Regions from separate parts of the Raskinella chloraquaticus genome, predicted to be linked through region 1. Evidence: predicted binding sites of a transcription regulator. Region 1 holds the regulator's gene; the other holds the start of a gene.
The links. The regulator PhoB, encoded in region 1, activates phosphate uptake and scavenging genes when phosphate is short. The targets are predictions, from matches to a motif close to TGTCATNNANCTGTCAT.
Positions count from the first base shown of each region.

Region 2: ACINK1_RS11305 (YdcH family protein) is a predicted target of PhoB. The motif match lies at 4,528-4,544, and genes of this name have one in related genera.

Region 1 is NZ_JAKFWN010000044.1:26,038-33,401, forward strand. Features, by position in the region: gene argF (ornithine carbamoyltransferase) at 1-51, opposite strand, end outside; gene ACINK1_RS14210 (aspartate aminotransferase family protein) at 168-1,379, opposite strand; gene ACINK1_RS14215 (GcrA family cell cycle regulator) at 1,760-2,290, shown strand; gene phoB (phosphate regulon transcriptional regulator PhoB) at 2,340-3,050, opposite strand; gene phoU (phosphate signaling complex protein PhoU) at 3,064-3,795, opposite strand; gene ACINK1_RS14230 (ATP-binding protein) at 3,928-5,286, opposite strand; gene ppk2 (polyphosphate kinase 2) at 5,439-6,314, shown strand; gene ACINK1_RS14240 (acyltransferase family protein) at 6,311-7,364, opposite strand, start outside.
Region 2 is NZ_JAKFWN010000031.1:25,529-32,892, reverse strand. Features, by position in the region: gene ACINK1_RS11335 (patatin-like phospholipase family protein) at 1-1,015, shown strand, start outside; gene ACINK1_RS11330 (tetratricopeptide repeat protein) at 1,012-1,899, opposite strand; gene rpsU (30S ribosomal protein S21) at 2,017-2,268, opposite strand; gene ACINK1_RS11320 (5-(carboxyamino)imidazole ribonucleotide synthase) at 2,507-3,580, opposite strand; gene purE (5-(carboxyamino)imidazole ribonucleotide mutase) at 3,586-4,074, opposite strand; gene ACINK1_RS11310 (YdcH family protein) at 4,200-4,424, opposite strand; gene ACINK1_RS11305 (YdcH family protein) at 4,568-4,747, shown strand; gene ACINK1_RS11300 (lytic transglycosylase domain-containing protein) at 4,901-5,749, opposite strand; gene ACINK1_RS11295 (acyl-CoA synthetase) at 5,840-7,364, opposite strand, start outside.

The DNA.
Region 1 (7,364 bases):
CGGTTTGCCGGCCTCGCGTGATGCCTTGGTCGCGCGGCTCCACTCGATCATGTGACGCAATTCCTTGCCCGACATGTCGCGCAGATCGAGAAAATGCTTCACCGCCGACACGGTTTTGCGCGCGCCGGAGCGCCGGGCCGAACTCAATGTCGACACGCCGTTTCTGCTCATGCCGCTTCCCCTTTTGTACTCGAAGCACGCGCCGTCTCGAATTCGCGGCAGGCATTTTCCAGGCTGACAAGGGCTTCATCGACGTCGCCGCGCGTGATTACCAGCGGCGGCAGGAGGCGCACCGTGTTGTCGCCGGCGCCAACCGTCAGCAGATGCTGCTTGCGCAGGGCCTGCACCACGTCGCCAACCGGCGGGATGACCTTGAGGCCCATCATCAGCCCTTCGCCACGCACGGCCTCGATCACCTGCGGATGGCGATCCTTCAGCGCCGCCAGCTTCTGCTTGGCATAGCCCGCAACATCGTTCACATGGTCGAGGAAGCCCGGCGCCAGCACCACATCAAGCACCGCATTGCCCACCGCGCAGGCCAGCGGATTGCCGCCAAACGTCGTGCCATGCGTGCCGGCCGTCATGCCGATGCCAGCCTCTTTGGTTGAAAGACAGGCACCGATGGGAAAGCCACCGCCGATGCCCTTGGCAATCGCCATGATATCGGGTGTGACATTGGCCCATTCATGCGCAAACAGCTTGCCGGTGCGGCCAACGCCCGTCTGCACCTCGTCGAAGATCAGCAGAAGGCCATGCTCGTCGCACAGGGCACGCAAGCCCCGCAGACATTGCGGCGGCACCGGGCGAATGCCGCCCTCGCCCTGCAGGGGTTCGATGAGGATGCCGGCAGTGTGCGGGCCGATGGCGGCCCTCACCGCCTCATGATCAGCGAAGGGGACCTGGTCAAAGCCATCGACCTTGGGTCCGAAACCCTCAAGATATTTGGCCTGTCCGCCCGCCGCAATCGTTGCCAGGGTGCGGCCATGAAAAGCCCCTTCAAAGGTGATCAGGCGATAGCGCTCGGGCGCTCCCTTGGCCGCATGATATTTGCGCGCCATCTTGATCGAGGCTTCAAGCGCCTCGGCGCCTGAATTGGTGAAGAAGGCATAATCAGCGAATGTCGCCTCGACGAGGCGGGCGCCCAGCTTTTCCTGTTCAGGAATGCGATACATGTTTGACACATGCCACAGCGTCTCGGCCTGCGCCTTGAGTGCCGCGACCAGATGCGGATGGCAATGTCCGAGCGAATTGACGGCAATGCCGGCGGCAAAATCAAGATAGGATGTGCCATCGGCGGTGAACAGGCGCGCGCCCTCACCTCGGGCAAATGCAAGCTCCGAACGGGCGAAGGCAGGCAGAAGCGGCGATGGCGTGGTCATGGGCGCATCCTTTCGGGCCGTTGGTCGTGAGCTTGGCTGGACTGACAAGCAGAGGGCTGCGGTACAAAAAAGCGAAAGCCGCCCACCGGCGGCCTGAGAGCATGAATTCTATTGAATCTTGAACTTATGTCAACTTTACGAAGGGTGAGGAAGGTTTCGTACGCGGACTCAACTTTGCCACACATCTGGGGATAACACGCTGACGGGGCCTGGCGCGCTTGCGCGTCAGATTCAGCCTGTAGTAGGTACGTAACTGCGGGCCACGACATATCGTGGTGGCGCAGTAATACAGCTTAACAGTCAAGGCGTGCGGAGCCGATTGCTACAGCAATAAGGCGAGCGCTGAGGGATTCCGTCCACGGACTGGCGGGGGGCATGATATGAACTGGACCGATGAACGCGTTGAATTGTTAAAGAAACTATGGACGGAAGACGGTTTGACCGCCACCCAGATCGCGCAGCAATTGGGTGGCATCACGCGTAATGCCGTGATCGGCAAAGTCCATCGGCTCGGCCTGTCGGGTCGGGCAAAGTCGGCAAGTCAGGCGCCACGCGCCGCCCGTCCGAAGCAGAAATCGACGGGTCATGTCCAGCGCACAGTGTCGTCCCGCCCCATCAGTTTTGGCGCCACCGCGCTCAAAATCGAGACCGAGGCCCAGATCGATGTCATTGCCCAGCCGGCGGTGATGATTCCTTTTCCCGCGCCAACGAACGACAAGATCGACATCACGCAACTCGGGTTTCGTACCTGCCGCTGGCCGATCGGTGATCCGGTCGCGACCGATTTCGGCTTCTGCGGCGCGGATAGCTCCAACGAAAAGCCTTACTGCCCCTATCATTGCGCGGTTGCCTATCAACCGTCCAATGAGCGCCGCCGCCAGGCGCAGCGCGATGTCCGCGCCAGGGTGTGAACGAGCCACCTTCGGCCGCAGAAAACGTCAGCCCGAGGCGCCGTCAGCCTCAGGCTGCAGCGCCGCGGCTGCTGAATTGATCATTGAATGAATAGCCAGCGCCCCGCACGGTGCGGATGGGGTCCATCATCTTTCCGCGATTGACGGCCTTGCGCAGGCGTCCGACATGAACATCGACAGTGCGCTCATCGACGTAGACGTCATGGCCCCATACACCGTCGAGCAATTGCATGCGCGAGAACACCCGCCCGGGCGATTGCATGAGAAATTCGAGCAGGCGGAATTCCGTCGGACCAAGATGGATCTCATGCCCGGCGCGTCGCACCCGGTGTGTCTCGCGATCAAGCTCGATATCGCCGGCACGCAGCTGGTTGGCCACCAGTTCAGGGCGGGAGCGGCGCAGGAGTGTACGCACGCGGGCCATCAGTTCGGGTATTGAAAACGGCTTGACGACATAATCATCAGCGCCCAGCGAGAGACCACGCACGCGCTCGCCCTCTTCCCCGCGCGCCGTCAGCAGAATGATCGGCAGACGTTCCGTTTCGCTCCGCGCCCTCAGCCGCCGGCACAGTTCAATGCCGCTGAGGCCCGGCAGCATCCAGTCGAGCAACACCAGATCCGGCTGATGCTCCCTGAGGCGCGTCTCGGCGTCGTCACCGCGCGCAACAGCATCAACCTTGTAGCCTTCCGCTTCCAGATTATAGCGCAGCAGCAAGGTCAGCGGCTCGTCGTCTTCGACAATCATCACCCGCGTATGCATGACCATGGTGGACCTACTGGGCGGCGGTGGGGATGCTGGATGTGTAGAGCGAATCATCACCTTTCGGCCGGTCTTCCGACAGATTTTCACCTGTCGAGACATAATACACCGTCTCGGCGATATTGGTGGCATGATCGCCGATGCGCTCGATATTCTTGGCCGTAAACAGGAGATGCGTGCAGGCGGTGATGTTGCGGGCATCCTCCATCATGTAGGTCAGCAGCTCGCGGAAGATCGAGGTGTACATCGCATCGATTTGCTCATCGCGTTTCCACACGCCGAGCGCCTTGCCCTGATCCTTCTGGGTATAGGCGTCGAGCACATGCTTGAGCTGTTCAAGCGCAATCTGGCTGATGTGGGAAACGCCATGCACCAGCTTCTGCGGCGGCACGCCGCTGCCCATGGCAATCACCCGCTTGGCGATATTCTTTGCCAGATCACCGATACGCTCAAGATCACTGCAGATGCGCAGCGCGCCGACAACATCGCGCAGATCGCTTGCAACCGGCTGTCGCCTGGCGATCAGCAAAATGGCGGCTTCTTCGACCTCCCGTTGCAACCTGTCGAGGCGCACATCGTCCCGAACGACAATCCCTGCGAGATCAAGGTCGCGTCGGCCGAGCGCCAGGACTGAATCAGCAACCGCCTTTTCAGCAAGCCCGCCCATTTCGGCGATCAGTCGCGTCAGATTTTCCAGCTCATCTTCAAACGCCTTGACGGTATGATCCACGGTATTTTTCCTCATGTCCTGTCGTGCAACACTCCTCGCAGCGAGGAGACGACACATTAGACAGCTTGATCGCAGCTTTTGCAGAAGTGCAAGCGGGTTACGCTTGCTTCCTGAGGCAATCGGGCGCGATGATCTGCGGAGACGTCTTTATGATCCTTCCTTGACAATAGGGTGACAGGACGCATCGCCTTGAAAGACTTCATCAAAACGCACGCAGAATGTCGAGCCCTCAGCGAGGGTGCTGTTGATCGTCAGCCGCGCCCGATGGCGGGCGAGGATGTGTTTGACAATCGCCAGTCCGAGCCCGGTGCCGCCCTTGGCGCGACTGGTCTGGGTATCGACCCGGTAAAAGCGTTCTGTCAGGCGGGGTAAATGTTCAGGTGCGATGCCAGGACCCTGATCGACCACGCTCACCCGCACCGCAGCCGCAAAGCCGTCTTGCGCCGGCTCGCGATCGATTATGATGCGCACCGTCTGTCCGTCGCCGCCATACTTGATGGCGTTCTCAATGAGATTTTCGAATACACGGTAGATTTCATCGCGCTCGGCCCTGATCGCGAAGGGCGCGCCCTCGCACGTCAGCTGCAATCGTGACTGGTTGTCATTGGCAAGCGGCGACAACGCATCGACCGTCTGGGCCACCACGGAGGACACGTCAATGACCGCCTGCGGCCTGACATGGGCGTTGAGCTCGATGTGTGACAGTGACAACAGATCATCGATGAGGCGCGACATGCGCAGGGCCTGCTGGCGCATGATGCCCAGAAAGCGGTCTCGCGCCGGCGTGTCGTTGCGGGCGGGTCCCTGCAGGGTTTCGATGAACCCGAGAAGGGAGGCGAGCGGCGTGCGCAACTCGTGACTGGCATTGGCGATGAAATCGACCCTCATCGTTTCAAGGCGCTGGCGCTTGGTTTCATCGTGAAGGATGATCAGCACATAATCAGGAATGCTGCCGGCAGATGACGGGTTGACGTGGATCGGCTCGACAAATGCCTCGAAGCTGCGCTCGATGGGAACTCTCTCGCCGAAGTGTACAGCCGGCGAGCGCCCGCCGGCGAGCACCAGGCGCAAGGCTTCCGTCACTGCGGGCACGCGCAGCACGAATGACAGTGGTTCGCCCATGCGCAGGCCGACAATGGCGCTGGCGGCTTGCTCATTATGCATGACGACGACGCCACGCCGGTTGACCACCACGCACGGATCAGGCAGCGCGGCGATCAGCAGCGCGCTGCGGTGATCGAGATCGCGACGCAGGTTATTTGCGGAGAAATCCGCCCGGTGCCGGCTATCGCTTGACGGGACGCTCGTCACAAAGATCGTGAGTGACAGTGCCAGGAACGCCACAGCACTCAGCCACCAGGGTGCATCACTCATCACAGCGAAGGCGATACAAACGGCGGCGCTGACGCCGATCAGCCACAGGCGTCCGCCGTCGGGCAGAAGCCGCACGCGCGCAGGCAAGGTCGCTGCGATGCGCGAGCGCTCCTGTTTGTCGATGACGCTCATGGGCCTCCGGGGAAGATGGCGTTCGGGAACAGGCTCGGCGACAAGTTTGCGGCGAATCGGTGACGAAGAGAAGACGCTTCCTTCAGCCTTTTGTCTGACACGCCGTTTCAGTGATATGTTTTCCTCCACGCTGGCAATCGGGGATTGAGCATATGGCACGAGGCATCAAAGGGCAGAACAAAGCCGGTGATTATGAGTCCTTCTCGCTTGATGCCAAAAAACTGCCAGCCGAGATCAGGGATCGCGCCTTCACATCCGGCGGCTATCCTTACGACAGCAAGTTCGACCGTGAGGACTACGATAAGCGCATCCATGAGCTGCAGATCGAACTTTTGAAGCTGCACGCCTGGACCCGCGACACGGGCGCGCGCATCGTCATTGTCTTTGAAGGGCGTGATGCCTCCGGCAAGGGAGGCACGATTGCCCGCTTCCTCCAGCACATGCCGCCACGGACCGCGCGGGCCGTCGCCTTGTCGAAACCTTCAGAAGCCGAGCAGGGCCAATGGTATTTCCAGCGCTACGTGTCGGCCATGCCGACGCGTGGTGATATCGTCCTGTTCGACCGCTCCTGGTATAATCGTGCCGCCGTTGAACCGGTCAACGGCTTCTGTACCAAGGATCAATGCAAGGCGTTCCTGAAAGAAGCACCGACGTTTGAGCGCATGCTGATCCGCGACGGCATCTACCTTTTCAAGATCTTTCTCGATGTCGGTCACGAAATGCAGCTCAAGCGCCTGTGGGCGCGCCACCAGGACCCTTTGAAGCTGTGGAAGCTTTCTCCGATCGATTTCAAGGCCGTTCACCAATGGCCGGCCTATTCGCGCGCCTTTTCCCGTATGTTCAAGAAGACCGACACTGATGACGCACCGTGGACGGTCATTCTTGCCAATGACAAATTGCGCACGCGGATCGCGGCTTTGCAGATCGTCTTGTCGCGCATCGACTATGCCGGCAAGGACACCGAACTGGTCGGCCATCCTGATCTCAAGATTGTTGGCGACGGGCGTTTGTTCATCGACCGTTACTAGGCACAGGCACCCGCTAATTGTCGCGGCTTTGCGCGCTGCTCGAGCCGGTCAGCCTGGCGGTTGAAGAAACGTCGCGCCGGTGCTTCGCACAATGTGTAGGTGAGGAAGGACAAGGCGAGGACGGCGGCGAGATAGGCAACCGCCATCGCATCCATCGCCCCCGCCGGGCCGAAGGCATAAAGCGCCTTCGGCTGCCCGTTAACCGCCACCGTCTCGATCAGCGACGTACCAAGCTCGCGCTGCGCTGAATTGACGAGGCGCTCGACCATCAGCACGACGAAATAATTCACCATGTAGATTGAATAGGACCAGGCGCCGAGCGCCTGGAAGACACGGCCAGTCATGAGCCGTGATACCGGCCCGCTCTCGAAGGCGAGAACAAACACCATGGCCGAGAAGACGAAAGGTGCGAGGAAGGCAAGGGGCCCGCGCCCGGCAGCCGACACGAAGACGATGACCGCAAGGATCATCAGCGGCTCAAGCCAGGCTGACCATGCCATCACCCGCGACCGCACAGCGCTGCCGGCGCGCTGCCACAGACGCTGCGTGACGACGCCGGCGAAAAAGCCGGCAATGCAGCGCAGGATGCCGAAATCATAGGTTGAATCCATGCCGCGCGGTGCCACGAGGATCAGCGTCAGAAGCGCCGCAAGGCTCAGCATCGTCGACCACAGGCTCAGGCGGCGCGCGCCCACAACACATACCGCCGCAAACAGGAGATACGTCCAGAACTCATCAGAGATCGACCATGAGGGCTGGTTCCATGTCAGCACCTCATAGAGATTGAGGCCATGAACAAGCGCGATATTGGTCAGGATCGTCGCGGGAGAGCTTGTGCCGGAGAAGGGCGGAACGTCCATCGCCACACCCTTCAGGCTGAGGGCGAGTTTCACGGCTTCAAAAGCAACGAACATCGCAAGCAGCAGCATATGCAGCGGCCACAGGCGCCCGAAACGACGTAGCGCAAAGGCTGCTGCCGGCTTCATCCCGTCCAGCTTGGCGCCATACGCATGAGCGATGACAAAGCCGGACAAGACAAAGAAGAAATCG
Region 2 (7,364 bases), on a different contig from region 1:
GGTCGCGGCGATTGCCGGGCGAAGCGTTCGCCTGTGCGACTGGTTTGATCTGATCGGGGGGACGTCGACGGGGGCGATCATCGCTGCCGGGCTTGCGTTGGGCCATAGTGCGGCCGATATGCGCGACTTTTATCGCCGGCTAGCCCCGCGTGTTTTCAAGCGCTCGCCATGGCGGGTCCTCGGTCTCCAGTCGAAATTCGACGCAGCCAATCTGATGCGTGAACTCGATGGAGTGGTGGGTGAGCGCACGCTTGGCAGCGCCGATCTCCAGACGCGACTTGCCATCATCACCAAACGGCTGGATACAGGCAGCCCGTGGGTACTGACCAATAATCCCGCCTCGACTTATTGGGAGACCCCGCCGGACCAATCCTTCATCGGCAATCGCCATTATCTCTTGAAGCAGGTACTGCGTGCGTCTGCGGCGGCGCCTCATTTCTTCGACCCGCAACAGGTCGCGGTCGTCGCCGGCATGCCGCCCGGCCTGTTTGTCGATGGTGGGGTAAGCCCCTTCAACAATCCAGCCATCATGTTGACCATGGTGGCCACGCTACCGCAATATGGCTTGTCATTTCCAACTGGTGCTGGGCACCTCCAGATCGTCTCGATTGGTACCGGCAGCTTCCGCTTGAGGCTTACCGAGAGGCAGGCCAGGAACACCCGAGCCTTTGCGGTGGCGTTGCGCGCCCTTGTCGCCCAACTCAGCGACGCCCAGCAGCAGGTGCAAGCGCTTATGAGCTGGCTTGGCACCAGCCCGACGCCGTGGGTGATCAACAGCGAATTGGGTGATTTGGGGGCGATCCCAGGACCTTGCCAGCCATTATTCCAATATTTGCGCTATGATATCTGCCTTGAGCGCCAATGGCTTCAAGACAAGCTTCAGTATGAAGCGTCAGGCAAGATCATCGATCGACTGCGGCGGATGGATGATCCCACCATGATCCCCGAACTCTATCGCCTGGCGACGCTTGCGGCGCAGCAACAGATACGCTGGAACGATCTTTCGGGAGCTTAGTTGCGTATGCCGAAAAATGAAAACCCGCCCGGCTTCCCGCCACCCTGCAGGCGGTTCAGACCATCGCGGGCGATCGTGTTGTTCTGATCGATATTGATCGCCCTCTGATAGGAGCTTTCGGCCTGGTCTTTCTGACCCAGTTGCTCAAGTGCCACGCCGCGATTGGCCCAGGCATCGGCAAAGCGGGTATCGAGACGGATCGCTTCGGTGAAATCCTCAGCCGCTGATTTGGCATCATTGCCGGCAAGATAGGCGAGGCCGCGGGCGTAATAGGGTTCCGGCGCGGTCGGACCAAGGCCAATGGCGGTGGTGAAATCGTCGATGGCGATATCATTGCGCCCTTGCGCCTGATAGATGAGGCCGCGGTTATGGAATGCCTGCGGATCATCTGATCTGATCTTGATGGCGCGCTCAAAATCGGCGAACGCCTCGCTCATCCGGCCCGCCTGGCGGCTGATCGTGCCGCGCCCGATCAGGGCTGGCGCGTAACCAGGATTGATGGTTATTGCCGCGTTATAATCGGCCAGCGCCAGATCGATGCGCCCCATGCGGCGCTCGACAAGCGCGCGGTTGGTCAAGGCCTGGACATAGTCCGGATTGACGCGCAAGGCCGCGTTGAAATCGTTGATCGCCTCCGCATAACGCCCCTGCTGCGCGAAGGCGGTGCCGCGAATGTTGAGGGCATGAGCATCACGCGGATTCTGGCGAATGACATCGGAAAGCGATGCGAGATTGGCGTCTGGGCTGGCGATGCTCTCGGTGGGCGATTCAGGCCCAAGCGCGCCGACGTCTCCCGGCCTGCCGGCGCAGCCCCCCAGCATCAGCAGGGCGACTGCAGTGAGTGTCGCCCAGAAAAATCGTGAGGATGGTGGTGAATATGCCATGGCCGTCCCGCGTTCCGCTCCGTGCCATAGCACGGGGTCTGCCCGAATTCGCGACCGGAACGTGGTCAAAGAGAGGCGATACCACGCCTCATTACAAAACAGGCCATCGTTCAGTGGCTAGCGCGGGCCGCCCGGACCAGCCATGACCGGCTTCTTGGGGGCTGGCAGCAGACCTTCGCGCTGGGCGCGCTTGCGGGCAAGCTTGCGGGCGCGGCGCACGGCTTCCGCCTTCTCGCGGGCGCGCTTTTCCGAGGGCTTCTCGTAATGGCCACGAAGCTTCATCTCGCGGAAGATGCCTTCCCGCTGCATCTTCTTCTTCAGCGCCTTCAGCGCTTGATCGACATTATTGTCGCGAACGATGACTTGCACGCGTTCTCTTCCTCTTCACGGCTTGCTTTCAGGCCCATCGCAGAGGACCGAAAACTGAAATGCACGACCTTCGATTCCGGTCGCGACAGGATTGCACGGGTTTCATGCAGGCTTTCGGGGCCGCTGCGTCCGCCCCAAAATTGCTCCGGCATCGGACAGCAAAGCCCAATGTGGAGCGTTTCAATATCAAACGACGCTTAATTTGTCTACAAGCTTTGAGGGGATACGATGGCAAAATTCAAGTGAGCGATGGACGGCCCAGCCGCGTCACATGTCCCATCTTGCGGCCCGCACGGGCATGGCGTTTGCCGTAGAGATGAAGATGCGTCGCGGGTTGCGCGATCAGCCTGTCCCATTGTCCCGCATCATCGCCGATGAGGTTGGTCATCACGGCATCATGGGTGCGCCGCGTGTCGCCCAGCGGCCAATGGGCAATCGCGCGGATATGCGCCTCGAACTGCGATACCAGGCAGGCCTCGATGGTCCAATGACCGGAATTATGGACGCGTGGAGCAATTTCGTTGACCAGAAGCTCGCCATCGCCGGTGACGAAGAACTCGACGGCGATCGTGCCGACATATTCCAGCGCCTCGGCGATGCGTCGGGTGGCCTGGATTGCCTGATCAGCGAGCGAGGATGATATGGTCGCGGGTACCGTCGAGGTTGCGAGAATATGGTGGCGATGGACATTTTCCGGCGGATCGAAGGCGGTAAATGAAGCGTCATGGCCGCGGGCGGCAATGACGGAGATTTCGCAGGCAAACGGCACGAAAGCCTCGAGGATGGCCGGTGTGTGACCGATGGCGGCATAGGCGCCATGAGCGTCAGCTGCCGCCGTGATTCGCGTCTGGCCCTTGCCATCATAGCCAAACCTTCGCGTTTTCAGCACGGCCGGCAGGCCGGTGTGGGCGATGGCCGCCTCCAGATCGGCGGGGCTCGAGACCGGATGGAAGGGCGGCACAGCGATGCCAAGATCACGAATGAAGGTTTTTTCGTGCAGGCGGTCCTGGGTCAGCGCCAGCGCGCGCAGTGGCGGCGACAGGCGCACCTTGCCCTCCAGGCTTGCAAGCGGGGCGGTCGGAATGTTTTCACTCTCATAGGTGACGACGTCGACGGTCTTGGCAAAGACCGCAAGGGCGTGCGCGTCGTCAAAGGCGCCGGTTGTGCGCCGCGCGGCGACATCGAAAGCCGGACAATCCTCCTCCGGGGCATAGATATGCACCTTCAGACCAAGCGGCGCGGCGGCAAGCGTCAGCATGCGCGCCAGCTGGCCGCCGCCGAGGATGCCGATGGTGTCACCGGGTTTCAGCATCGCCGTCAGATGGGCCGCTCGGCGACAGCCGCGCTTTGGCGGGCGCGGTAGGCCTCAAGCCGCGTTGCAAGCGCGTTATCCTCCAGTGCAAGAACGGCTGCGGCAAGGAGGGCTGCATTGATGGCGCCAGCCTTGCCGATGGCAAGCGTTCCGACGGGAATGCCGGCCGGCATCTGCACGATCGACAGCAGCGAATCCTGGCCCGACAAGGCTTCGCTTTTCACCGGCACACCGAAAACGGGCAGGGAGGTGAGGGCGGCGGTCATCCCCGGCAGATGAGCCGCACCACCCGCGCCGGCGATGATGATCTTGAAGCCGGCAGCGCGCGCGCCTCTGGCGTAGTCGTAGAGCCGCTCGGGCGTGCGATGCGCCGATACGATGCGCGTGTCATGCTCGATCCCCAACGCCGTCAAGGTTTCGACGGCATGGCGCATCGTTTCCCAGTCAGACTGGCTACCCATGATGACGGCGACCGCCGGCGAGTTTTGCGTCATTGTCGCGCTCCCAGGCAGGTGCGGTATCCGAAATGGGGCGCTGTGGTCAATTCCCGGCCATACTTAATTATGACGCCGCAATGGCAGGTTCATACAAGCTAAGATCGACACGCTGATTGCTGCCGTCAGGCGATAATATCAGGAATGAGGCTGCATTCGATGCTGCCGATCTGGTCTTTCAGCGCCAGTTTGCGCTTCTTCAGCCGCTGGATCTGCAATCGATCAATGATCGAGGCTGCCTGGAGGGCGGCAATCGCCGCATCCAGATCGCGATGCTCTTCCTTGAGATGCGCCAGCAGGCTGCGCAGCTCGGTTTCTTCAGCGGTTTCTATGGTTGAGGCGTCATTCATGGCTGTCAACGACTATGTCCGGGAAGATATCAACGAGCAAGTCACCATGTAACAAGTTTTGTCCTCACAAGACAATTTCGCCCTTCGACAGGAAGTTTGTTTCATGACAAACTGGTGACGCTTAACCATGAGGGAGGCAGTCTATGGCAGTGACCGCGCGCATCGCGGAACTCGAACGGCGCCATCAGATGATGGAGCGTGAAATCGAGTCCACTCTGGCACATCCGGGAACGGACCCGCTTAAATTGGTCGAGTTGAAGCGTAAGAAGCTGCGAATAAAAGAATCGATAGAAAAACTCAAAGGTGGTGCGTCGCTGCACTGAAGCGTTCGTTTTTTTAGATTTGATCTGGCAGGTTCGACCTGTCACGGCGCTGACGCCGCTGCGCCTGATGGCCGGCGGCGTTTTGTTGGGTCCAGCGACCGGTCAGCAGGTCACAGCCAATTGAAAGCGGCGACCTGCCGGGCAAGCCGGCGCTCAGCGACTGGCCTGATAGCCGCTTGCCTCGGCAAGCCGGCTGGCGAAAGCAGCAATCGTTTTGGCGTAGACTTGTGCCTTGTTCCACAACAGGATCGTCTCGAAATTCGGCTGCCCCGGCTCCCAGCCCTGGCCGGGCTTCCAGCCATACCCCTTGAGGTAGTTGGCGGTTGAGGCCAGCACATCAGCCGGGCTGCGCAGGAGGTCGCGCCCGCCGCCATAATCAACGGCATATTTGAGATAGGTAGAGGGCAGGAACTGGGTCTGTCCGAGTTCGCCCGCCCATGCGCCCTTCATGGCTGCGGGCTTCAGATCACCGCGCTGGACGATCTGCAGGGCGGCCAGCAATTCGCCGCGAAACATCGCCGAGCGACGGCAATCATAGGCAAGGGTGGCAAGCGCGCGGATCGACTGGATATTGCCGATATTGGCGCCGTAATCGGTCTCAAGGCCCCAGATGGCGACAATCACCGGGCCAGGAACGCCAAATTCCTTCTCGATGCGCTGGAGGAGGGCAGCATGCTGCTTCAGGAGGCTCGTCCCCTTCTGGACGCGATAGGAGGAAATCATGCGGGCGGAAAACTGCTCGAAGGTTTGCCGGAACACCCCCTGTCCGCGATCGGCATTGTAGACCTTCTGATCATAGGTCACGCCGTCAAGGCTTGCTGAAATGACATCGGGGCGGATGCCTTTTGCGGCGGCCTCGGCACGAAAGCCGGTCATCCACTCGTCAAATGTTCCAGTCGTGCGGCATTTGTCGTTGGGGAGCGCCAAAGCGGGGACAGCCATCACGATAAGCGTACAGGCAGCCAGCAGTGATCGGATGGAATAAGCTTTGAGCGCAGGCATGAGATCCTTTTCCCTTTTGTTCCCGACCGGTATCGGCGACGTCAGACATCGACAATTGCCGCACGGCCTCCGACAGCGTGCAAGACGCGGTTATACAGATTTCGCCATGTCGCGCAGCCTGAATTTTTGAATTTTGCCGGTCGATGTTTTAGGCAACTCGGTGAAGATGACGGTGCGGGGGCATTTATAGGCTGCCAGATGGTCGCGGCACCACGCCATCACCTCGTTCGCGGTAAGGCTGGCGCCGGGGCGCAATTCAACGAAGGCGCACGGCGTCTCGCCCCATTTCTCGTCAGCCTTCGCGACGACAGCCGCTGCCTGGATCGATGGGTGCTTGTAGAGCGTGTCCTCCACCTCGATGGAGGAAATGTTCTCACCGCCCGAAATAATGATGTCCTTCGAGCGATCCTTGATCTGGATGTAGCCATCGGGGTGGATGACGCCGAGATCGCCGGAATGGAACCAGCCGCCATGGAAGGCTTCGGCGCTCGCTTCGCGATTTTTCAGATACCCCTTCATCACCACATTGCCGCGAAACATGATCTCGCCGATGGTCTGGCCGTCAGCCGGCACCTTTTCCATGGTTTCAGGGTTCATGATGGTCAGATCTTCAAGGGCGGCATAACGCACCCCCTGGCGTGCCTTCTTGGCTCCGCGGGCGGCTGGTTCGAGATGGTCCCATTCGGCTTTCCAGTCGTTCACCACTGCCGGCCCATAGGTTTCCGTCAGCCCAGAGAGATGAGTGACGTTGAAACCGGCCGCCTGCATGGCGCTGAGGACCGCTTCCGGCGGCGGGGCGGCGGCGGTAAAAAACGAAACGACATGGGGCAGGGGCTGCTTGTCGGGTTCGGGCGCGTTGAGCAGGGTCGACATAACGATGGGCGCGCCGCACAGATGGGTTACCTTGTGTCTGGCAATCGCCTCGTACATGGCCGGTGCCCGGACCCAGCGCAGACAGACATGGGTGCCGGCCACTGCCGACAGCGACCAGGTGAAGCACCAGCCATTGCAGTGGAACATCGGCAGCGTCCACAGATAGACAGGGTGCTTGCCCATGGCGGTCGTCACCACATTGCCTACCGCCAGCAGCGAGGCGCCACGATGGTGGTAGACGACGCCTTTCGGATTGCCAGTCGTGCCGGACGTGTAGTTGAGCGAAATCGCGTCCCACTCGTCATCCGGCATCAGCCAGTCGAAGGCGGGATCGCCCTCGGCGATCAGTGCCTCATAATCCAGGGTGCCGAGACGCTCGCCCTCGACCGCAAATTCCGGGTCGGCGTAGTCGACAACCAGCGGCTTCACCTTCGCAAGGGCAAGGGCCTCCTTCATCACCTTCGAAAATTCAAGATCGGTGATGATGACTTTGGTTTCGGCGTGATCAAGCGTGAAGGCGAGAATGGCCGCATCAAGCCGCGTGTTGAGTGTGTTCAACACGCCGCGTGTCATCGGCACGCCGTAATGAGCCTCCAGCATGGGCGGCGTATTGGCAAGCATGACAGAGACCGTATCGCCCCGCTTGATGCCGCGCCGGGCCAATGCGCTGGCGAGGCGCCTGGAGCGGGCGTAGAAATCGCGATAGGTGATGGCCTGCCGGCCATGGAGTATGGCGGTGTGG